DNA from 2 places in the Arthrobacter sp. R1-13 genome. Region 1 is predicted to be linked to the other one. Evidence: predicted binding sites of a transcription regulator. Region 1 holds the regulator's gene; the other holds the start of a gene.
What was found. Region 1 encodes HrcA, which represses chaperone genes, less so after heat shock. Its sites were predicted from a motif close to TTNGCACTCGNNNNNNNCGAGTGCNAA; they were not measured.

Region 1 (9,520 bases):
TAACGAGCTGCTGGAGGACTGCCGGCGTGATCACCGTTCCCCTGGCCACCAGGCCGTTGACTTCGTTCAGGAGACGGAGGATCCGCGGAACGTCATCTGCGGGTCCGCTGAAAGACAACTCATTACCGCGGACGTGGAAGTCGACGCCGGGAAACTGGTCCTCGATGAAACGCAGGGCTTCGTCATGGCTGCCGAGTGACTGAACCATCTGTTCTGAGTTCTCAAAAACAATGACCTCTGTCCGGATGCCCGGAAGGGTGTGGGGAAATTCGCTGGGGGTCCGTTCGCCGGCGCTGGTCCGGGACCTTCCGTTCGCTGCTTCAGTCATAATGATGGCCCGCGGGCCTCTGGTCCCCTCCAGTTTGGATTCGTTGGGTCGGCAACTCCCGGCTCAGCCGAGTCTTCTTATCTTACGCCAGAGACGCGTCCCTCACGCAGCCCTGAAGTGACCGCGGCTACAGTTCCGTGACGTGTTCCCGCAATTAGGTATCAACTTCGTATCGTCCTCATATCGTTCCCGTTGCAGTTGCCGGCCCGGACGGTAATCCTGAGAGGCAGCGGACGCCCGTGTGTAATGCTGGAAATGGCGGTAAACGGCGCACACTTCACGCACCCGCCGCCGCAAGAAAGAACTATGGGAAAGAGCCGACCAATGGAGAAGCACCCGACAGGGAAGGGGCATGTTCGCGCTGCCCTCCTGCCGCTTGTGCTTGGGGCCGCCTTGGCCCTGTCCGGTTGTATTGCCGATCCCCAGCCGGGCCCCACCGACGGCGGTAACGCGGCCGTGTCGACGTCGGCTCCGGCGACGGGCGAGCTGCCCACCACAAGCGCCCCCCTCGAGACAACAAATGCATCCAACAAGGCTCCCGTCTACTGGGTGGGCCGAAGCAATGACGACTTCTTTCTTTACCGCGAGTTCCGGGATGTCCCCTCCCAGGAAAACCCTGTGACGAGTGCCCTCCGGGCCATGATGTCGGAAGAACCCCTGGACCCTGACTTTTTCACGCCGTGGCAAAATCCGAAGGAGCTGGCCACTTCCATTTCGGGGAAAAACGTCATAACCGTGGACGTTTCCGCTGATGCGTTCAACAGCAACCTTGATGCCGACACGGCCGATCGCGCAATCCAGCAGCTTGTATACACGGCGACGGCAGCAGGAGCCAGCGCCGGACTCATTGACAGCAATCAGCAGCTTCAGGTTGTGGTGCTCGTGGACGGCCATACCGGCTATCTGGGCTTTGACCACGTCAGGCTGGGTGCTCCCATGTCCCGGAGCACAGGAATGGTAGCCCCTGTCTGGATCATCGATCCCCAGGAAGGAACTGAACTTCCGGAGGGCGTTGTGAAGATCAACGGGCGAAGCACCAGTCCCGGCAACAAGCTGCGCTGGCGCATCCTCCGGGTGGAGGGAAACAGCGACAAAACGTCATATCTCAGCGGGGAAGTCACCGCCTCCGCCGATCCTTCCCAATCGGGGATCTTTGCTTTGTCAGTGAACCTGGGCCCGGGCAAATACGAACTTCGGGTGTCCCAGATCCTGTCCGCGCAAGGCGATTCCGAAGTCAGTGTGGACAGCCGCGGCTTTATCGTCCGCTAAGGCAGTGCCTCCACTAAGCCGCTGCCATTCAAAGGCTGTTGCTTACCAGCGGCCCAGCACATCGCTGGCCAGGACGGTAGCGGCCGGGCCCGCCGTGGAGGAACGCAACACATGATGGCCAAGCAAGGCGGTTACTGCCCCGGCATCGCACAGCTTTGTCACTTCCCGCGGGCTGATTCCGCCTTCCGGGCCGACAATCAGCAGCACTTCCCTGGCCCCGTCACCATCAACGCCACCATCTCCGGCTTCCCGGCCGGAGTTGGAATTGCGCCACGTTTCCAGGACTTGCCGCAGGGGCCGCACAGCATCCTCATGGAGGATGATGGCGAGATCAGCCGCCGCGACAGTCCGCTGCAGACCGGCAGTGTCAACGGCGTCGCGTACTTCGGGGATCCACGCCCGTCGTGCCTGCTTGGCTGCCGCCGTAACCACTGATTCCCATTTGGCATGGGCCTTAGCCGCACGCTCGCCTTTCCAGCGGACAATCGAGCGTTCGGCCTGCCAGGGAATAACAGCATCAATTCCCAGCTCGGTGGCGGTTTCCGCTGCAAGCTCATCGCGGTCCCCCTTTGCCAGTGCCTGCACAAGGATCAGCCGGATACCGGGCGGGTCCTCAACCTCCAGGGTCCTGCATTCCACGGTCAGCTCGGCTGGAGCGGCGGCGGTGACTATTCCGGTCATGCGTTTTCCGGAACCATCCGCAATATCCACAGGCTCCCCCACCGCCAGCCGTTTGACTGTGACAGCGTGACGGGCTTCAGGTCCCTCGAGAATAAAGTGTGAACCCGGTTGTTGTCCGTCGAGGGTTCCTGCGGGGGTAAAAAAGACCGGGTTGCTCACCGCTACAGGTTACCGAGCCGGTCCCGCAGTTTCGCGAAAACCCCGCCGCTGGCGGCCAGTTTGCCCTCGGTGAACTGTTCCCCCCGCAGCTTGGCCAGCTTCCTGAGCAACTCTTCCTGTGCAGGATCCAGGCGCGTCGGTGTTTCAACCTGCAGGTGCACCTTGAGGTCCCCGCGGCCGTATCCTCGAAGGTGGGTGACTCCCAGGCCGCGGAGCGTAATGATCTCGCCGGACTGAGTCCCGGCCTTGACGTCGATCTCCTGCTCACCGTCGAAGGTCTCAAGGGTGATTTCGGTGCCAAGGGCAGCAGCAGTCATGGGGATATTGAGGGTGGCATGAAGGTCGTCGCCTTCGCGCAGGTAGGTGGAGTCTGCGTTGACCCTGATCTCCACGTACAGATCGCCAGAGGGGCCGCCGGCTGGACCTGCTTCTCCTTGGCCGGACAACTGGATCCTTGTACCCGTGGCCACGCCCGCCGGAACCTTGACGGTCATGGAACGGCGGCTACGGATCCGGCCCTGGCCGTTGCACTCGTTGCAGGGGTCCTTGATGATCGTCCCGAAGCCTTCGCAGGAGCCACAGGGAGCAGCGGTCATGACCTGTCCCAAAATGGAGCGCACGGCACGCTGCACTTGTCCGCTTCCGCCGCAGATGTCGCAGCGGACCGGGTGAGTGCCGGGCCGGCAGCACGAGCCCTCGCAGCTCGGGCAGGTTACAGCGGTGTCGACTTCGAGCTTTTTGTTCACACCGAATACTGCATCCCGCAGGTCGATGCGCACGCTGATGAGCGCGTCCTGCCCCCGGCGCACGCGGGAGGCAGGTCCTGCTGAACCGCCGGCGCCGAAGAAGGTGTCGAAAATGTCCTGGAAAGCGAAGCCCTGGCCCGCGTAGCCGCCGCCGAAGCCGTTGTCCGTACCGTTCTCGTTACCTGTGGTGTCATACACCCGCCGTTTTTGCGGGTCCGACAGCACTTCATACGCGTGAGTCACTGCCTTGAACTTGTCGGAGGCATCAGGACCAGGATTCACGTCCGGGTGCAGGGTGCGGGCAAGCTTGCGGTAGGCCTTCTTGATTTCCTCGCCGGTAGCCTCCGGCGAGACTCCAAGGACGTCGTAATGGCTGCTCAAAGTTTGTGTCTCTTCCTGGTTGTACTGCCTGTGATACGAACGCGCTGTCTAGGAACGCGGCGCCCTGGATGCGGGCGCAGAAATCTCGTGGGACGATCAGCCGCCAGGGCCGAGGATCCTGGAAAGATACCGGGCGACTGCCCTGACAGCAGCCATGCTGGTGGGGTAATCCATGCGTGTCGGGCCGAGAACGCCGATCTTGGAACTGGAGTCCGGCCCGTAGCCAGTGGCCACAACGGAGGCCTCGGCCAGGCCGTCGTACGGGTTTTCGCGGCCGATGCTCACGGTAACGCCACGGGGATCCTGGGCCATCTCGCTCAGCAGCCGCAACATCACCACCTGTTCCTCGAGCGCCTCCAGAACGGGGCCGATACTCAGGGGAAAATCGACGTTGGATCTGGCAAGGTTGGCTGTGCCGGCCATGACCATACGTTCTTCGCGGCTGCTGTGGGCGAGTCCTTCCAGTCCCCGAGCCAGAGCCTGCGCAACGTTGCGGCGGGACGGTTCGCAGGAGGCAACCACGCTGGGGAGAACGTGGGGCAGCTGACTCAGGGGCGTACCGGACAGGCCCATGAGGAAACGGGTCCGCAGGGCAGCCAAGGCTTCATCGCCCAGATCTTGCCCCGCATCGATAACCCTTTGGTCTACTTTCCCGGTATCAGCAATCAGTACGATCAGGACCTGCCGCGGCGCCAACAGGACAAATTCGATGTGGCGCACCAGTGCCCGGCTCAGATGCGGATACTGCACGACGGCGACCTGGTTGGTCAGCTGTGACAGCAGACGGACGGTACGCTCCAGGACGTCGTCGAGGTCGTCGGATCCCTCAAGGAGAGACTGGATGGCCCGCCGTTCTGCCTGTGAGAGAGGCTTGACGGCAGAAATCTGGTCCACAAACAGCCGGTAGCCCTTGTCGGTGGGTATACGGCCGGCGCTCGTGTGGGGTGCGGTAATGAGGCCTTCATCTTCCAATGCAGCCATGTCGTTACGGATGGTCGCGCTGGACACACCCAGATGGTGCCGTTCCACGAGAGCTTTTGAGCCCACCGGTTCACGTGAATGGACATAGTCCTCCACGATGGCACGCAGCACTTCAAGTTTGCGTGGTTCACTCACTGTCCACCTCCGATCTCCTGTGCGGCAGTTAGCACTCGACATGCCTCAGTGCTAACCAGTCTAATATGACTCAACGCGTTGTTAGCATTGGTACCGCTCCCGGCGAAACTCCGGCAGTGAACCGGCGCGTGCAGATTCCAGAAGCCACGAGCGGATTCCGACTGAAAAGCAGAGTGGCGATGACTTACCAGGACTGGGGCCCGCAGGACATCACTGCCCCCGCCAAACGTGAACTCCCTGGCGTTCCGGTGGAACGGGGAATGGTCCTTGAGGACGTCCAGTCAGGGTGGGTAGGCGCCGTGACAAGGGTCGAAAAGTCCGGTGGCATGCACCTTGTGGCCCTTGAGGACCGGCGGGGAAAGTCACGGTCCTTCCGGCTGGGCTTCGGTTTCCTGCTGGACGGTCAACCCATCCGCCTCCTTCCGCCGGCGCCCCGCAAAAGCGCTGCTTCCGCCGGTCCTCAACGGACAGCATCCGGCTCGGTGCGCGTGGAGGGCCATCGTGCACAGGTCGCGAAAGCAAGCCGCATCTGGGTCGAAGGAAAGCACGACGCCGAACTCGTGGAGAAGGTTTGGGGTGACGACCTCAGGATCGAAGGAATCGTCGTGGAACCCCTCCACGGCATTGATGACCTGGCAGGGGCAGTGGCGGCGTTCCAGCCCGGGCCCAACCGGCGTCTCGGGGTGCTGGTGGACCACCTGGTTGACGGTTCCAAGGAGTCCCGGATCGCACAATCGGTAATGTCGTCCCCCGGGGCGGCAGGCAACGTGCTTATTGTCGGACATCCCTACGTTGACGTCTGGCAGGCAATCCGACCCGGCGTCCTCGGGATCGAGCAGTGGCCTGCTATCCCCCGGGGAATGGACTGGAAGACAGGTATTCTGGCCGCCTTCGGCTGGCCCCACTCAACCAAGGAAGACATCGGCCTCGGGTGGCAGAAACTCCTCGGAGCAGTACGTACCTATGCCGATCTTGAAGCATCCCTTTTGGGCCGTGTGGAAGAGGTCATCGATTTCCTGACGGCTCCATAGCAACCGGCTTCGTGGGGCTACCCCGCGAAGCCGGCCGGAAACCAGTATTCTTGGAACGGCGGTGGCTTCCTGCAAGCCTCCCCTGCTATTCCAGGCACCAACGCACCACTGCAATCCAAAGGACGTAACCGTGGCAGAAGACGCACGTGAACACAGGGACGACCATGCCGGCCAAGGCCAGTCCCAGTACCATGGTGTTCCAGCCAACGCGTTGCCCTTGACCGCCAGCGAGGACCGTCAATGGGCAACACTGGCTCACTTCGGCGGCATCCTCGGGTGCGTTCCCGCACTGCTGATCTACCTGATCTTCAAAGAGCGGGGCCCCTTTACGGCCCAGGAATCCAAGGAAGCCCTGAACTTCACGCTCCCTCCCACCATTGCCGCAGTCATAGCGAACATACTGGTGATGCTTCCGGTGGTCGGCAACATCTTCGCCGTGCTCGCCACCGGGATCTGGATCGCCTTGACGTGCTTTGCCGTAGCCGCCGGAATTCACGTCAACCGGGGCCAACCGCACCGCTACCCGTTCAATCTGCGGTGGATCAAGTAGCGCCAGCCGCAGTTAGTCCGGCAGGACCCGTCGAACCACGGCGTCCGCAAGCAACCTGCCCTTGAGTGTCAGGACGAGCCGCCCCTGAAATGCGGCTGCGGCGTCCACCAGTTTGTCGGCAATGAGACCGGCAACAGCGTGACGACCGGAAGCATCCAACGCTGCGATGTCCAGGCCTGAGGACAGCCTGGCCTCAAGCATGATTCGTTCTACGCTCCTGGTGCCGGCGTCAAGGGTTTCGCGTCCGGCCGCCGGCGACGCGCCTGATGAGAGCCGGGCGGCATAGGCCGTGGGGTGCTTGACGTTCCACCAACGCACTCCGCCGACATGTGAGTGGGCGCCGGGTCCGATCCCCCACCAGTCATCACCACGCCAGTAAGCCAGATTATGGCGGCAGGCCTGCTCCGCGGTGCGGGACCAGTTGCTTACCTCGTACCAGTGCAGGCCGGCTGCGGAGATCAGTTCTTCGGCAAGTTCGTACTTGGCGGCATGATCGTCGTCGTCAATTCCCGGTACTTCCCCGCGGCGGATCTGGGCCGCGAGCTTAGTGCCCTCCTCAACGATCAGCGCATAGGCGCTGATGTGGTCCGGCTTGTACGATAACGCCGTTTCGAGGGACACCCGCCAATCACCCACGGACTCGCCCGGGGTGCCATAGATGAGATCCACGCTGACTGCCAGACCGGCGTCGCGCGCCCATTGGACGGCCTCGGGAACCCTGCTGGGGGTGTGGGTGCGGTCCAGGACTTTGAGCACGTGAGGCACGGCCGACTGCATGCCGAACGACACACGCGTGAATCCCGCGTCCGCCAGGAGTTGCAGTGACTCGGGAGTCACCGAATCAGGGTTGGCTTCGGTGGTGACCTCGGCGCCTGGTTCCAGGCCCCATTCCGAGATCGCCGCCTTAAGGATCCGTGCAAGATCATCGGCGGGCAAAAGCGTGGGAGTCCCGCCGCCGAAGAAAACCGTGCCCAGGCGGCGCGCAGGCAGCCCGGAGCGTCTTATGGCCTCCGCTGCAAAGGCCACTTCCGAAACAGCTGTCGCTGCATAAGCGTCCTGGGACGCTCCCCCGCCGAGTTCCGTGGCCGTATAGGTGTTGAAATCGCAATAACCGCACCGGACAGCGCAAAAGGGAATATGGACGTAGAGCCCGAAGGCCCGTTCCCCCGCCCCCTCAGTTGCCTGAGGCGGCAGAAGACCGTCCGACGGCGCGGGGTCGCCGAGAGGGAGCACGCTAGGCACTTGTGCGGCCTCCGATGGTTCCGGCCACGATCATCACTACTTCTTTGCCTTGTCCTTGGACTCGTCGGTGGTGAGCGCGGCGATAAAGGCTTCCTGCGGAACCTCAACGCGGCCCACCATCTTCATGCGCTTCTTGCCTTCCTTCTGCTTTTCCAGAAGTTTGCGCTTACGCGTGATGTCACCGCCGTAGCACTTGGCCAGCACGTCCTTGCGGATGGCCCTGATGCTTTCCCGGGCGATGATCCTGGACCCGATAGCCGCCTGGATGGGGACCTCGAACTGCTGGCGTGGAATCAGTTCCCGCAGCTTGCCGGTCATCATCACCCCGTAGGCGTAAGCCTTGTCGCGGTGGGTGATGGCGGAGAATGCATCCACCTGTTCGCCTTGGAGCATGATGTCCACCTTGACCAGATCGGCAACCTGCTCACCGTCGGCCTTCCAGTCCAGGGACCCGTAGCCCCGGGTCTTGGATTTGAGGATGTCGAAGAAATCGAAGACGATTTCGGCCAGGGGCAGACGGTACCGGATTTCCACCCGGTCCTCGGAGAGGTAGTCCATGCCTCCCATGATGCCGCGCCGGCTCTGGCACAGCTCCATGATGGCGCCGACGAACTCGTTCGGCGCGAGGATAGTGGCGGAGACCATCGGCTCGCGGACCTCGGCGATCTTCCCGGTGGGATACTCGCTGGGGTTGGTGACGTGGACCACCCTCTTGTCCTCGAGGGTAACCTCGTATTCAACGTTGGGGGCCGTGGAAATCAGGTCCAGGTTGTATTCGCGTTCGAGGCGCTCGCGTGTGATTTCCAGGTGCAGCAGACCCAGGAACCCCACACGGAATCCGAAGCCCAACGCCGCGGATGTCTCCGGCTCGTACACCAGGGCGGCATCGTTGAGCATCAGCTTCTCAAGTGCATCGCGCAGCACGGGATAGTCCGTGCCGTCCAACGGATACAGGCCGGAGAAGACCATGGGTTTGGCATCCGCGTAGCCGCTGAGGGATTCCGCGGCAGGCTTGGCAAGGTTGGTGACGGTATCGCCGACCTTGGACTGGCGGACGTCCTTCACACCGGTGATCAGGTAGCCAACCTCGCCGACGCCCAGGCCCTTGGACGGTGTGGGCTCCGGGGAGCTGACACCAATTTCCAGGAGCTCGTGCGTGGCGCGGGTGGACATCATCTGGATCTTCTCCCGCGGGTGCAGCATGCCGTCCACGACGCGGACGTACGTCACCACACCGCGGTAGGTGTCGTAGACGGAGTCGAAGATCATGGCACGGGCCGGGGCATTCGGATCGCCCACGGGGGCCGGCAGGTCGCGCACGATTTTGTCCAGCAGGGCCTCCACACCGGCGCCGGTCTTACCGGAGACGCGCAGCACGTCGTCAGGATCGCCCCCGATCAGGTTGGCGAGCTCGGCGGCGTACTTCTCCGGCTGGGCTGCCGGGAGGTCAATCTTGTTGAGCACCGGGATGATCGTGAGGTTGTTTTCCATCGCCAAGTAGAGGTTTGCCAGGGTCTGTGCTTCAATGCCCTGCGCCGCGTCCACCAGGAGCACTGCGCCTTCGCAGGCGGCAAGGGAGCGCGATACCTCGTAGGTGAAGTCGACGTGGCCAGGGGTATCGATCATGTTCAGCGCGTAGCTGGCACCATCGAGTTCCCAGGGCATGCGCACAGCCTGGGACTTGATGGTGATGCCGCGCTCGCGTTCGATGTCCATACGGTCCAGATACTGGGCCTTCATGTCGCGGGATTGAACGACGCCGGTGTACTGCAGCATGCGGTCGGCCAGGGTTGATTTACCGTGGTCGATGTGGGCGATGATGCAGAAGTTCCGGATGATGGCCGGATCTGTCGCGGCGGGCACCGGTGCGGTGCGGGCCATGGGAGACACGCAGGGTCCTTACTGTTGGCTTCTGTTGGCGATACTGATGGCTTGCAGGGAACACGGCGGCCGCAATTTGTCCGGCTGCCTGCCACTTCTCTGAATTTATAGTCTCCCACGTTCGGCGGTCCGGCGG
Region 2 (13,292 bases), 770 kb from region 1:
GGAGATGATCGCCTCGGAGAACCACACCGCCGTCGCCGTGATGCAGGCCCAAGGCTCGGTGCTGACCAACAAGTACGCCGAGGGGTATCCGGGCAAGCGCTACTACGGCGGCTGCGAGCACGTTGACGTGGTGGAGCAGCTGGCGATCGACCGGGTAAAGGCCCTCTTTGGCGCAGAGTACGCCAACGTCCAGCCGCACTCCGGCGCACAGGCCAACGCTTCCGTTATGCACGCCCTGATCAGGCCCGGCGATACCATCATGGGCCTCAACCTGGCCCATGGCGGCCACCTCACCCATGGCATGCGGATCAACTTCTCCGGACGCCTGTACAACGTCATTCCGTACCAGGTACGCGAAGAGGACCACCGGATTGACATGGCAGAGGTGGAGCGGCTCGCCAACGAGCACAAACCCCAGCTGATCGTTGCCGGCTGGTCCGCTTATGCACGCCAGCTCGACTTTGCTGAGTTCCGCCGGATCGCTGACTCCGTGGGGGCCTACCTCATGGTGGACATGGCACACTTTGCGGGCCTGGTCGCCGCCGGACTGCACCCGTCACCGGTTCCCCACGCGCACGTCACCACCTCAACGACGCACAAGACCCTCGCAGGTCCCCGCGGTGGAATCATCCTCACCAACGACGCCGACATCGCCAAGAAGATCAACTCGGCCGTCTTCCCGGGTCAGCAGGGCGGCCCGCTGGTGCACGTCATTGCGGGCAAGGCCGTGTCGTTCAAGATTGCCGCATCGCCCGAATTCAAGGAACGCCAGGAGCGCGTCCTGGTCGGAGCACGGATCCTCGCCGAACGCCTCGTCCAGCCGGACGTCACGGCAAAGGGCATCAATGTGATCTCCGGCGGCACCGACGTGCACCTTGTGCTGGTTGACCTGCGCCACTGTGAACTGGACGGCCAGCAGGCCGAGGACCGGCTTGCGGAAATCGACATCACCGTCAACCGCAACGCTGTGCCGTTTGACCCGCGTCCGCCGATGGTGACTTCCGGTCTGCGCATCGGCACGCCCGCCCTCGCTACACGCGGCTTCGGGGAAGGCGCCTTCAGGGAGGTAGCCGATATCATCGCCCAGGCGTTGATCGCCGACGCCGGCTCTGACCTTTCGGGACTGCGCTCGCGCGTAGAGGCGCTCGCCGCAGCCCACCCTCTCTACCCGCGCGTCGCAAACCTCGCGTAAAAGCGAGGGCATCCGGCAGAGTCCTCTGCCGGAACAAAGTTTTACCCAGTTAGGAACAGATCATGGCTGTTGGAGTCTTTGACCTTTTTTCAATAGGCATAGGACCGTCCAGTTCACACACTGTGGGTCCTATGAGGGCTGCCGCTGTTTTTGCGGCGGAACTTAGGGCCAGCGGAGTCCTTGACCGCGTGGCTGGTCTGCGGGTGGACCTCTACGGCTCCCTCGCCGCAACCGGGCACGGCCACGGGACCATGACAGCCATCCTTCTCGGGCTGGAAGGGTTCCACCCGGAGCTGATCCTTCCCGCTGAGGTGGAGCAACGACTGGCTGCCATCGCTGACACGGGTCAACTGCAGCTGGCGGGCTCGGTGTCCTTTCCCTATGCGGTGAACGACATGATCCTGCACCCGCTTACCATCCTGCCGAGGCATACAAATGGCTTGAAGTTTGCCGTGTCCGATACGGCTGGTCAGGTTCTGCATCAGGCTACTTTCTTCTCTGTTGGTGGCGGCTTCATTGTCCGCGAGGGAGAAGAAGACGCGGCCCAGCAAGAGCTCGAAGAATCCAAGAAGGAGTTGCCGTTTCCTTTCCGGACCGCCGCTGAACTCCTGCGTCACTGCCAGGCCAACGGACTGTCCATCGGCGAGGTCATGCTCGTCAATGAGCGGGCGTCCCGATCGGAAGAGGAGATCAGGCAGGGGCTGCTTCACATCTATTCGGTGATGGAGAGCTGCGTCGCCGTCAGTCTTAAACGCGAAGGCTTGCTGCCCGGCGGACTCAAGGTCCGCCGTCGTGCGCCCGACTGGCATGAGCGGCTCATGAAGGAGGACAAGGACCGGGACCCGAAGTATTGGCAGGAATGGGTCAATTTGATCGCGCTCGCGGTGAACGAGGAAAACGCTTCGGGCGGCCGGGTGGTCACTGCGCCGACCAATGGCGCTGCCGGGATTATCCCGGCCGTGCTCTACTACGCCCTGCATTTTGCGCCGGGGATGGAAGAGGCCACCCAATCTGATCGCGACGACGTCGTGGTCAGGTTCCTGCTGACGGCGGCCGCCGTCGGCGTGCTTTATAAGGAACAAGCATCGATCTCCGGGGCAGAGGTTGGCTGCCAGGGGGAGGTTGGTTCGGCTTCATCCATGGCGGCGGCAGGTCTGGCCGAAGTGATGGGCGGTTCTCCCGCCCAGGTGGAGAACGCTGCCGAAATTGCGATGGAACACAACCTGGGCCTCACCTGCGATCCGATTGGCGGGCTGGTGCAGGTGCCTTGCATCGAACGCAACGCCATTGCCGCAGCCAAGGCAATCAATGCCGCCAAGATGGCGCTGTGGGGTGACGGATCACACCGCGTGTCACTCGATGAAGTGATCGTCACCATGCGGGAAACGGGCAGGGACATGAGCTCCAAATACAAGGAAACCGCCATGGGCGGCCTTGCGGTCAACGTAGTGGAGTGCTGAGGCCCGCAAACGCAAAGTCCACAGGGCCAAAGGCTGCATTAGGCGGGCTCCAGGGTGCCTTGTCCGCGTTGACGTACCAGCCATTGGCAGGCCGTGCCGGATCCGAGCTGCGGTTGGTCCTTGGGTCAGGGCCGGCCGATACACTTGAGGCTGCACGCCTGGGACTAGCCGCCTTACTGAACGCAACGATTGGACACCGCAGACTTGCGAGAATTTACTGCCCGTTTTGCCTCCGCCGAGGAGATCGCCAACTGGGACAACCATGTGACTGCAAATCCCAATGGTGGAAATCTGCTGCAGTCCGAGGCGTTCGCTGAAGTCAAACAGCACTTCGGCTGGAAGCCATTGCACCTCGTATATGAGACCGCTGACTACACCAGCTATAACTTGGCCCTGGAAAAGTCCATTCCGCTGCTGGGCAAGATCTGGTACCTCATCAAGGGCCCGGATGTTGCTGACGTCGAGGACATACCCGGGATCGCCGCAGCAAACGCTGATCTGATCAAGAGGGCGAAGCTGGGCGTCTTTGCCGTGAAGATCGAGCCCGACATTGTCCTGTCGGATCCTGCGCGCCAAGTCATCGAAGGTGCAGGCCTGAGCAAGACGCATAACCTGCAGCCTAACGATTCCACCGCCTTGCTGGATATCTCCCCTGAGCCGAACCAGTTGTTGCGGAACCTCCATTCCCGGGGCCGGAACGCTGTGCGCCGTGCTATCCGGGAGGGAGTTGAAGTGCAGAATGTGGAACCCAGCGAAGAAAACTTCAAAGCCATGTATTCGCTCATGACCACAACTGTCGAGGCTAAATCCCAGGTGCGGGTCCGTGAGTACGAGTACTACCGGCAATTCTGGACGAATTTCATCAACAGGGGTCAAGGCAGGCTGCTCTTCGTTTACGAGAACGGAGTTCCGTCCGTGGGTGCGTTTGTGGTCAACTACGGACGCAAAGGAACGTACAAGGACGGTGGGTCGCTGCAGAAGCGCAGTCAGTATGGCGACTCCCACCTGGTGCAATGGACGGCCATCAACCAGCTGAAGAACCTCGGGTGCACTGAATACGATTTCTGTGGGACTCCGCCCAGCGACCAGCTCAAGGACACGTCCAACCCGTTCCACGGCCTGGGGCTGTTCAAGACCAGCTTCAGCAAGACGGTGACGGACTTCGTGGGCTGTTATGACCAGATCCTGAACCCCTTGAAATACAGGGCGTGGATGGTGGCCGGAGAACGAGTGGCACGCCAGCTCTACACCCGTCGGACAGGACAACAGTTCTATTAAGTCAGCGTCAACGCCAGGGAGGGAGGCCGAATGACAAAGGAAACAGACGGCCGGCGTAAGCCGCACACGGACGGGCTGCCCAAGACTGAGCCGCTCTCGCCGTCGCAACTGCAGCAGAATGTCGCTGCCAAACGCATGCTGCGCCGGCTCGTGCAGGGGGAGAATCCGCCCACGGCGCCCCTGAGTATCGTTGACCGGCTGGCGGGAAGCCCTTATGCCAACCCGATGATCCAGGTTGGCGGAGTGGATACGTCAGCCCGTAAGACGATCGACTTCGCCCTTCACCTGGCTGAATCGATGTTCCGGTACGGTGCGGGTGCCCTCGAGGTGGAAACCAGCATCATTGCCGTAACGGCCGCCTTGGGACTGAAGAACATCGAGGTGGACATCACCAATCAGTCGGTGGCGATTAATTATGCGCCTAAGGACCAGACCCCCATTTCCCTGCTGCGCGTTGTCAGGTCCTGGACCAACAACTACGCAGGGCTCGCCCAGGTGCACCAGCTGGTGACGGACGTCGTGGCAGGCGGTGTGGGGCGGGATGAAGCTGTCCGTCGTCTCGATGAAATCATCCACAGCTCCAAGCCGTATCCGCGCTGGATGGTGACAGTCGCCTTCGGGGTGTTCTCGGCTGTTTTTGTGGGGATTCTTGGTGGCGGAGTGGGCGCCTCCGGAATTGCTTTTCTTTCCAACCTGCTCATCAGCCTGCTGGCCCGCCAGCTCAGCAAGCGGCGGGTACCGGACTTCTTCATCACGGCCTCCTGCGCTTTTGTCGTGACGTTCATAGCACTGCTGCTGTATCAGTCCGGCGTCCCGATCGAGCCAGCTATCGTCGTGGTCGGAGGTATTTTGCTGCTGCTTCCCACGGGCCGACTCGTCTCATCGGTCCAAGACGCCATTAACGGATTCCCGGTGACTGCCGCGGGTCGATTCCTCTCCACGGTCCTCACGTTCGGGGCCCTGGTCGCTGGGATTGCCGTTGCGCTGGTAGTGGGTACCGTCACCGGCATGGAAGAAATCGAAGTAACAGAAACATTCCCGCCGGCGTACGACTGGTGGGCCCTGATCATTCTCACGGCTGTTGCCGTACTGGCCATCGGTATCACGGAACAAACCGCGTGGAAGCTCCTGTTGCCTACTGCCGGAGTCGGCGTCGTCGGCTATCTGGTGCTGTGGGGGGCAACTGCCCTCGGCGTCGGCGACAGGTTTTCTCCGGCTCTGGCAGCGGTGGTCATAGGCCTTCTGGGACGCGTTGTGGCGCTCAAAATGGGGGCTCCCCAACTTGTAGTCGCTGTCCCGGCTGCCCTGATCCTGCTTCCTGGCTTGACCATATTCCGCTCCATGTACGTGCTGACCATCGAGGAATCGCAGATCCTCATTGGTGCCGGGGGAATGCTGAACGCCGGCGCTATTGTCCTCGGAGTCGCCGCGGGAATCGTCTTGGGCGACACCCTGGCCAGACCGCTCACGCGGAATCTGGCGAGCAATGAGCGCAGGAGGGCGAGACGCCGCTAGGTGTCGCGTTGTTCACGACGCGTCAGCTCCAGATCTCATCCATTCAGATCTTTCCGATCGGGAGCTGTTTCTCGGCCTGGAAGTCATCTTCCACTCTTCCCTTGGCCCAGTAGCCGGACAGGGAAACCTGGGAACGCTCAAGGCCACGCTGGACGAAGAACACGTCACGCAGGGCCTTCATGTAGCCCCGTTCCCCATGCGCGAAAACCTGCACCCGCCCGTCCAGCCACTCGCCGTTCCGTACAGCATCGATCAGGAGCTCGCTGGAACCCGCCGCGGTTCCGCGACGCAGGAGCCAGTTGAGCTCCATCCCTACGGGCGCCGCCACTGCCTGGATGTCCGCCTCGCTGTCTACTTCCAGATAGGCCTTACCGAGCGCCTCTGGCGGCAAAGATTCGATGGCAGCGGCAATGGCAGGGAAGGCCGCCTCGTCGCCGGCGAAAAGGTACCAATCGACTGCTCCATCCGGGTTGTAACCGCCGCCCGGGCCGGTGAAGATGATGGTGTCACCGGGCGCCGCTGCTGCTGCCCAGGGTCCTGCCAGGCCCTCGTCTCCGTGGATCACGAAATCAATGGCCAGTTCCCGGGCCCCTTCATCAACCCAGCGGACGGTATAGGTCCTGGTGTGCGGCCACTGCTCGCGTGGCATGGTTTCCCGGATGGTCCACAGATCCAGCGGCTCCGGATAGGCCACCCCGGGTTGCGGGAAGGCGATCTTCACATAACGGTCCACGAACGCATTGTTGGTGTACGTGGAGAATCCTTCACCACCGGCGATGATCCGAACCATGTGCGGTGACAGCTCTTCCCGCCGGAGAACTGTAAGTGCGGTCTGAGGGCGCGAGTTGCGCGTCGCGGAGGTGGCAGCGGGAAGTGACGTCATGGAGGTAAGCCTAGGCTAAGTTAATGGCGTGCCGCACATGGTTACTTATGAACCCGTTGTGGCATGCTGCAGGGACTAAACTGCACCTCTACTGCCGCTAGCTACACGTTCCGGGGCTCCCCGGGCAATCTGTGGGGACATGGGAGCACCCACTCAGCCGCCCGTTATTTCCGGATGGCCGGGCAGCAGCTCAATGCACCAACGCAGACATGCCCGTAAGGCTGGGGGGCTCCACACAGAGCTGACTCAGAGGACCGGAAGTTCCCAGTCAACCGGCTCGGCGCCCTGCTCTTGCAGCAGGGCGTTGGTCCGGCTGAACGGGCGGGAACCAAAGAACCCCCGGGACGCTGACAGCGGGCTCGGATGAGCGCTGGCCACTACCGGTGTGTTCCCCAGGAGGGAACGGACGGTGTCAGCGTCCTTGCCCCAAAGGATGGCCACGAGGGGAGGGGTGCTGCCGTCCGCACGCCTGCGCGTGGCCACAGCGGCGATGGCCGCCGTCGTAATCTTTTCCCAGCCTTTGCCCCGGTGGGACCCCGCAGCACCGGCCCGGACGGTCATTACCCTGTTGAGCAAAAGGACTCCCTGATCCGCCCAACCGCTGAGGTCTCCGTGAACCCGCGGGGGGAGGCCAAGATCAGCTTGGAGTTCAGTGAATATGTTGGTCAGGCTCCGGGGAATGGGCCTGGTAGCCCTATCCACCGAAAAGGATAATCCGACGGCGTGACCGGGGGTCGGATAGGGGTCTTGCCCCACCACCAGGACCTTTACCGCCATGAGGGGTTGCCGGAACGCGCGCAAAACGTTCGACGGCGATGGCAGAATAGTGTGCCCGGCCTCCACTTCGGAGGCGAGGAAGCTCAAGACGCTGCGCAATTCGCTCTCCACCGGGGCGAGTGCCTCTGCCCAGTCTTCAGCTACCAGGCCGGAGAGCGGGAGGCTCGCAAGCTCGGCAAATCCCATAGAGTCCGAAGCCGCCGGCTCGAGGTCGAACAAAGCATCTGAGTCAAACACAGTTCCTATTGTCCCTGTACCCAAGGTTGGACAGGTAGCAGGGTACCCAAGGTTGGACAGGTAGCAGGCGAATGCCCGGCATATGCGGGCCACTTCCGAGTTGAAGAAGAAGCGAGTCGTTGCAGCCCAAATGACAAGAGTGTTATTCCTCCGTAATATGGGAGCGGGACTCTCCGCCGGAACCAGCCAGGCGCAGTCCGCTACCCACTTGCAGAATCAGTTGCATTCATCAGGACCAGCAAAGGACCGTGCCGTGGCCGAACCCGTACAGGATTATCTGCTTCAGCAGGTACAGCCCGCAGGAGAGCCTAGCGGCGAGTCATCCCTGAGCGATCGGGAGCAGCAGATGCTCGCACTGGAGCGGCAGTGGTGGAAGTACGCAGGTGCCAAGGAACAGGCCATCCGGGAGCTGTTTGACCTCTCGGCTACGCACTACTACCAGATCCTGAATGCACTGATTGATACTGAAGCTGCTTTGGCGCATGACCCGATGCTCGTGAAGAGACTGCGTAGACTACGTACGTCACGCCAGCGGGCACGTACTGCACGCCGCCTGGGTTCGGACGCCTAAAGTGAGCCAGCGCTGAGCAATCAGCGACTACCAGCAAGGACACCGTTCAATCATGACCAAGTACGCACGGGATGAATTTGACAGAATTCCGGAGGCATCGTCGCGCCAAGGTGTCCACCGGGTGGCTGCTGGTCCTTCCAAGCGTAAATTGGGTCCCGTGCTGGCTGTTGGCGTAGCCGCATTGGCCGTTGGACTGGCGGCCTTCTTCTTTTTCCCAAAACTTGGTCTCTCCACTGCGGATCCCTTGGCCATGTTCGGACGATCCAGCTCCGCCTCCGGATCCGCCCCCACGACTGAGGCCGGCGCCACCCCCTCGACAACGCCTGAGCCGTCCCAGAGCCCGGCTCCGCTGGCTACCACCGCGGAATCCAACCCTCCATCGCCAAGTCCGCAGCCGACCACTCCGCTGGTTGACAAGAGCCAGCCTGTCGCCGTCTACAACGGGACCACGACGCCGGGATTGGCCGGACGAGTGGCAGAGCAGATCCAAAAAGACGGCTGGACGACGGACCCGATCGGAAACTGGGGCGGGTTGCCGCAGCAGACCTCCGTCATTTACTACAAGGGCGAGGGCCAAAAGGGAGCAGCTGCGGCTTTGGGGACATTGCTCAGCATCCCCACTCTGGTCGATTCGGCAGAGTTCCAGCAGCCCCTTGTGGTGGTTCTCGGACCCGGCTACGAGTAGGTGTCAGTTAGGCCTGAATAACTATTGGGCACCATTCGGCCAGCCGCCGGACAGCGGGCCCGGGGTTCGTTACAGTGATTAACGACGCCTTGAAGTATGGGCAGCACAGCGACGGCAATAACGCGACCGCAGCACAGTGACGTGGGCCGGAAGCAGCAATGAAAGTGTGGACAACATGGCTCTGGGAACCGTCAAATGGTTCAACGCCGAAAAGGGCTACGGCTTTATCACCGTGGACGGATCCGGGGATGACGTCTTTGTCCACTGGTCCGCGATAGAGGGCGACGGCTACCGCGCGCTCGAAGAGGGCCAGCGTGTTGAGCTGGAAGTGGGCGAAGGAGAGAAGGGCCCGCAGGCAGAAAACGTCCGGCCTGCCTGATGGGGGCCGAACGAGCCGCCGCCAGGGCGGTCATGACGGCGTGTGCCTGCCTTGTCCTTGCCCTTACTGCATGCGCCGGTCAGGCCGGAAACGCGCGTCTGGCGCAGGCCGAGGCAAGCGGTGACGGAACCCTGCGGATTGGCCTGATCCTGGATAACGTGGGGGACCGGTCGTTCCTCAATGATTCCCAGCGGACGGCCGCCCGGCTTGCGGTGCAGGAGATCAATGCTGCCGGCGGCCATAAAGGGAAGCCTGTTGAGCTGCTGCCGGAGATGGTCAACGAGGATGCCTCCGGACAGGCCAGGGAACTGGTCGCTGCCAAGGCTGACGTCGTGATCGGCCCAACGGATTCCAGCCATGCAGGTGAAGCCATCGATGTGCTCGCCCGTGCCAACGTCACCCTGATCTCGCCGGCCAATACGGCAATGGCACTGAGCAAATATAAGAGCGGCGGCTACTACTTCCGCACCGCGGCTGCTGACGTCGCCCAGGCTTCGGTGCTGGCCAAACTCGCCAAGGACGGTGGTGCCCGCAGCGTGGCGGTGATTCATGAAGCAGGCAGCTATGGGGCCGACGTCTCGGGCGCACTGAAGTCGGCGGCCAGCCAGGCCGATCTGGATATTGCCGTGGATGCTGAATTCACGCCAGGGGATGCGCGGGGGGCCGCGGCGAAGGCCAAGGATTCGGCGCCCGACGCCGTCATACTGGTTGCGCGCCAGGATGCCGTCGGAGCAATTGCTGAACTGAACAATGCAGGCCTGGGAGGGAAGAAGCTGATTCTGAGCGACGGGGCCGTGGACCAGTATGGCTCAAGGCTTGGTTCCAAGGCCCTCGATGGCTCCCGTGGAGTGCTCCCGGGTACTTTCCCGTCCGCCCACTTCCAAGGCGAGCTGGTGGCGGTCAACGCGCAGCTCAAAGACATGACCTTCGCTGCGGAAACCTACGATGCCGTAAATCTGGCCGCCATCGCGGCGGCCGCAGCGCAGGACGACGCCGGCGCCTCCATCGCCTCACACCTGCTTGCCGTCTCGGGAGGACGGGCGGCGAGCGAAGCCGATCGGGCAGCGGACGCGCTGGCCTGCAAGACATATCAGGAGTGTGCAGACGGAATCCGGTCGGGGAAGACGGTGGATTACGACGGCGAATCGGGTGCCATAGCTTTTGACTCCAGCGGGGACATCACGAGTGCCAACTACATGGTGTTCACCTACGGAGCGGATAATACGGCCAAAATGTCCGGTACCGAGTCCGCAGCCAAGGACGCAGGATGATCGCTGGCAGTGAAGCCTGCCCCGGTATTGAACCGCTCTGATGGCTTCTGCTTGCACTCTCCCCGGTGGAGTGCTAATTATTGAGTTAGCACTCCTATGTATCGACTGCTAATGCGGTGTCCGGTTCAGGCCGGTCGCCGGGTACGGAAGCCGGACACAGGAGCGAAAGAAATACCTGACTGGGGTGAGATTCCAACCATTGGTGTACAGAGGCCAAGGGGGAAGGATCGTCCGTCGCGGGCACCGCAGCTGGGTTCATTCTTAACGACTGTCCCGAAAGGACTACTGCCGTTATGGCCAAGATCATTGCATTTGATGAAGAGGCACGCCGCGGCCTCGAGCGGGGCCTGAACACCCTCGCCGACGCCGTCAAGGTCACCCTCGGCCCGCGTGGACGCAACGTCGTCCTCGAAAAGAAGTGGGGCGCCCCCACGATCACCAACGATGGTGTTTCCATCGCCAAGGAGATCGAGCTGGACGATCCCTACGAGAAGATCGGCGCCGAGCTGGTCAAGGAAGTTGCCAAGAAGACGGACGACGTCGCTGGCGACGGCACCACCACGGCAACTGTGCTGGCACAGGCCCTGGTTAAGGAAGGCCTGCGCAACGTAGCAGCCGGGGCGGACCCGCTGTCCCTCAAGCGCGGCATCGAGAAGGCAGTCGAAGCGGTAACCCGCGAGCTGCTGGACAATGCCAAGGAAATTGAAACCAAGGAAGAGATCGCAGCCACGGCTTCCATCTCGGCCGGTGACGACGAAATCGGTGCGCTGATTGCCGAAGCCCTCGACAAGGTGGGCAAAGAAGGCGTCATCACCGTCGAAGAGTCCAACACCTTCGGCCTCGAGCTTGAGCTCACCGAGGGTATGCGGTTCGACAAGGGCTACATCTCCGCGTACTTCGTCACCGACGCAGAACGCCAGGAGACCGTCCTGGAGGACCCGTACATCCTGGTGGTCAACTCCAAGATCTCCAACGTCAAGGAACTGGTTGCTGTCCTGGAAAAGGTCATGCAGTCCAACAAGCCGTTGCTGATCATTGCCGAGGACGTCGAGGGTGAAGCCCTGGCGACACTCATCGTCAACAAGATCCGCGGCACCTTCAAGTCCGTAGCCGTCAAGGCCCCTGGCTTCGGCGACCGCCGTAAGGCCCAGCTGGCTGACATCGCCATCCTCACCGGCGGTCAGGTCATCTCCGAGGAAGTCGGCCTCAAGCTTGAGAACGCCGGCCTGGAACTCCTTGGCCGTGCCCGCAAGGTTGTTGTCACCAAGGATGAGACCACCATCGTTGAAGGTGCAGGCGACGCAGACCAGATTGCTGGCCGCGTTTCCCAGATCCGTGCCGAAATCGAGAACTCCGATTCGGACTACGACCGCGAGAAGCTGCAGGAGCGCCTGGCCAAGCTGGCTGGTGGCGTTGCAGTCATCAAGGCCGGTGCCGCAACCGAGGTTGAACTCAAGGAACGCAAGCACCGCATTGAGGACGCTGTCCGCAACGCCAAGGCTGCCGTTGAAGAAGGCATCGTCGCCGGTGGTGGCGTTGCTCTGATTCAGGCCGGCCTGAAGGCATTCGCCAACCTGCAGCTCGAGGGCGACGAGGCCACAGGCGCCAACATTGTCCGTGTAGCCATTGACGCTCCGCTGAAGCAGATCGCCTTCAACGCCGGCCTCGAACCGGGTGTTGTTGTGGACAAGGTCCGCGGCCTGCCTGCCGGCCACGGCCTGAACGCTGCAACCGGCGAGTACGTCGACCTGCTGGCTGCCGGCATCAACGACCCCGTCAAGGTAACCCGCTCTGCCCTGCAGAACGCGGCTTCCATCGCCGGACTGTTCCTCACCACCGAGGCCGTTGTGGCCGACAAGCCGGAGAAGAACGCTCCGGCCATGGGTGGCGGCGACGAGATGGGCGGCATGGGCGGTTTCTAACCCCCTGCTTTAGCCTGAAGATCAAAAGTACGGCCCCCTCTTTGGAGGGGGCCGTACTTTTATGTGTCCATGGCCTGCCGAGGTGCGAAGCTGCTACTTTTCCTTCGCCCGCTTGAGGATGTTGGAGAAAGCCTTGATCTTGGCAGGGCTGTCGATGAGCCACGATCCATAAGCGTTAAGTTCGGTGTTGAAGTAGGTGAGTGCTATTGCCCCATGCGCCGAGAGCTCAGAGTAAGTGCGGTCCAGCCAGAGCGGATCCGCCATCGCGGCGTCGTCCGTGTAGCCGGTTTCCGCAAGGCCCCAGGCCGCCTTTTTTGATTTGGCGAAGGCGGCGAGGGTCGGAAGGCCGAAGTCGAACGGATAAGTGATTACCACGCCGTCCTTGACTACGCCGTATTCGTTGTAGGGGTCAAAGCCCATGATGTCCACGAGCCCGTCCCCGGGATAAAGGGCGTCGAGGGAGTACTGCGCTTCACCATAGAGCTGATTCCAGCCTGTGAGGATAGTACTGAACGCCACGTTGTCGGAGTGGGCATGGACTATCGGCGCCAACTGACGTTGCATGGCGACCCAGTCTCTGACTTCCCCATCGCCTTCAGGCTCATGGTGGAAGGCAATCCAAACGGGCGCCTTCAGGGCGGCAAGCTTCAGGATAAGGTCTATCGTCCAGTCGTCGCCCTTGCCTGCGGCCATTTCTGCCCAGCTGTACGGCAGTTCGAAGCTGATCCAGGGGATACGTCCGACGGCGACGTCTTCACTCGCGGTCCGGACGGCGGAGTCCACCTTGTCTCCATCCCAGTAGGTGCGGCGGATCTGCAGAGTTCCGCCGATCTTCTGCTCGAATTCGGCCGGATCCGTATTTGCTCCGTAGGACGCGCCCACGAGCACTTTGTTCGGAATTCCCATTTCGGGTGGGTGCGAGTAGGCCGGCATCGGTTCTACAACGGGGGTGGGGGAGGCCGGGGGAACGGGTGTTGCTGCGCCGGGATCCCGGCCGAAAGGGAAGTCGCACGCTACCAGCTGGATGAGAAGCAGCAGCGCGAGGGCCACTCGGATCAGCTTCCGGGCAAGGATGCTGCCCGTTGGTCCAAGCGCTTTTTCATTGACACAACGCTGAGGCGA

Region 2: a site for HrcA is predicted at 10,334-10,360, ahead of groL (chaperonin GroEL). Genes of this name have one in related genera too.

The regions. Positions count from the first base shown of each region.
Region 1 covers NZ_CP096420.1:1,610,822-1,620,341, reverse strand. Annotated here, with positions in the region: gene M1D88_RS07375 (PhoH family protein) at 1-328, opposite strand, end outside; gene M1D88_RS07370 (GerMN domain-containing protein) at 653-1,597, shown strand; gene M1D88_RS07365 (16S rRNA (uracil(1498)-N(3))-methyltransferase) at 1,640-2,437, opposite strand; gene dnaJ (molecular chaperone DnaJ) at 2,440-3,564, opposite strand; gene hrcA (heat-inducible transcriptional repressor HrcA) at 3,661-4,680, opposite strand; gene M1D88_RS07350 (DUF3097 domain-containing protein) at 4,860-5,711, shown strand; gene M1D88_RS07345 (DUF4870 domain-containing protein) at 5,842-6,261, shown strand; gene hemW (radical SAM family heme chaperone HemW) at 6,274-7,503, opposite strand; gene lepA (translation elongation factor 4) at 7,540-9,393, opposite strand.
Region 2 covers NZ_CP096420.1:838,460-851,751, forward strand. Annotated here, with positions in the region: gene glyA (serine hydroxymethyltransferase) at 1-1,192, shown strand, start outside; gene M1D88_RS04090 (L-serine ammonia-lyase) at 1,255-2,652, shown strand; gene M1D88_RS04095 (lipid II:glycine glycyltransferase FemX) at 2,842-3,930, shown strand; gene M1D88_RS04100 (threonine/serine ThrE exporter family protein) at 3,961-5,445, shown strand; gene M1D88_RS04105 (siderophore-interacting protein) at 5,489-6,328, opposite strand; gene M1D88_RS04110 (uracil-DNA glycosylase) at 6,575-7,342, opposite strand; gene M1D88_RS04115 (DUF3263 domain-containing protein) at 7,689-7,913, shown strand; gene M1D88_RS04120 (LytR C-terminal domain-containing protein) at 7,966-8,598, shown strand; gene M1D88_RS04125 (cold-shock protein) at 8,774-8,977, shown strand; gene M1D88_RS04130 (ABC transporter substrate-binding protein) at 8,977-10,248, shown strand; gene groL (chaperonin GroEL) at 10,542-12,170, shown strand; gene M1D88_RS04140 (hypothetical protein) at 12,264-13,292, opposite strand, start outside.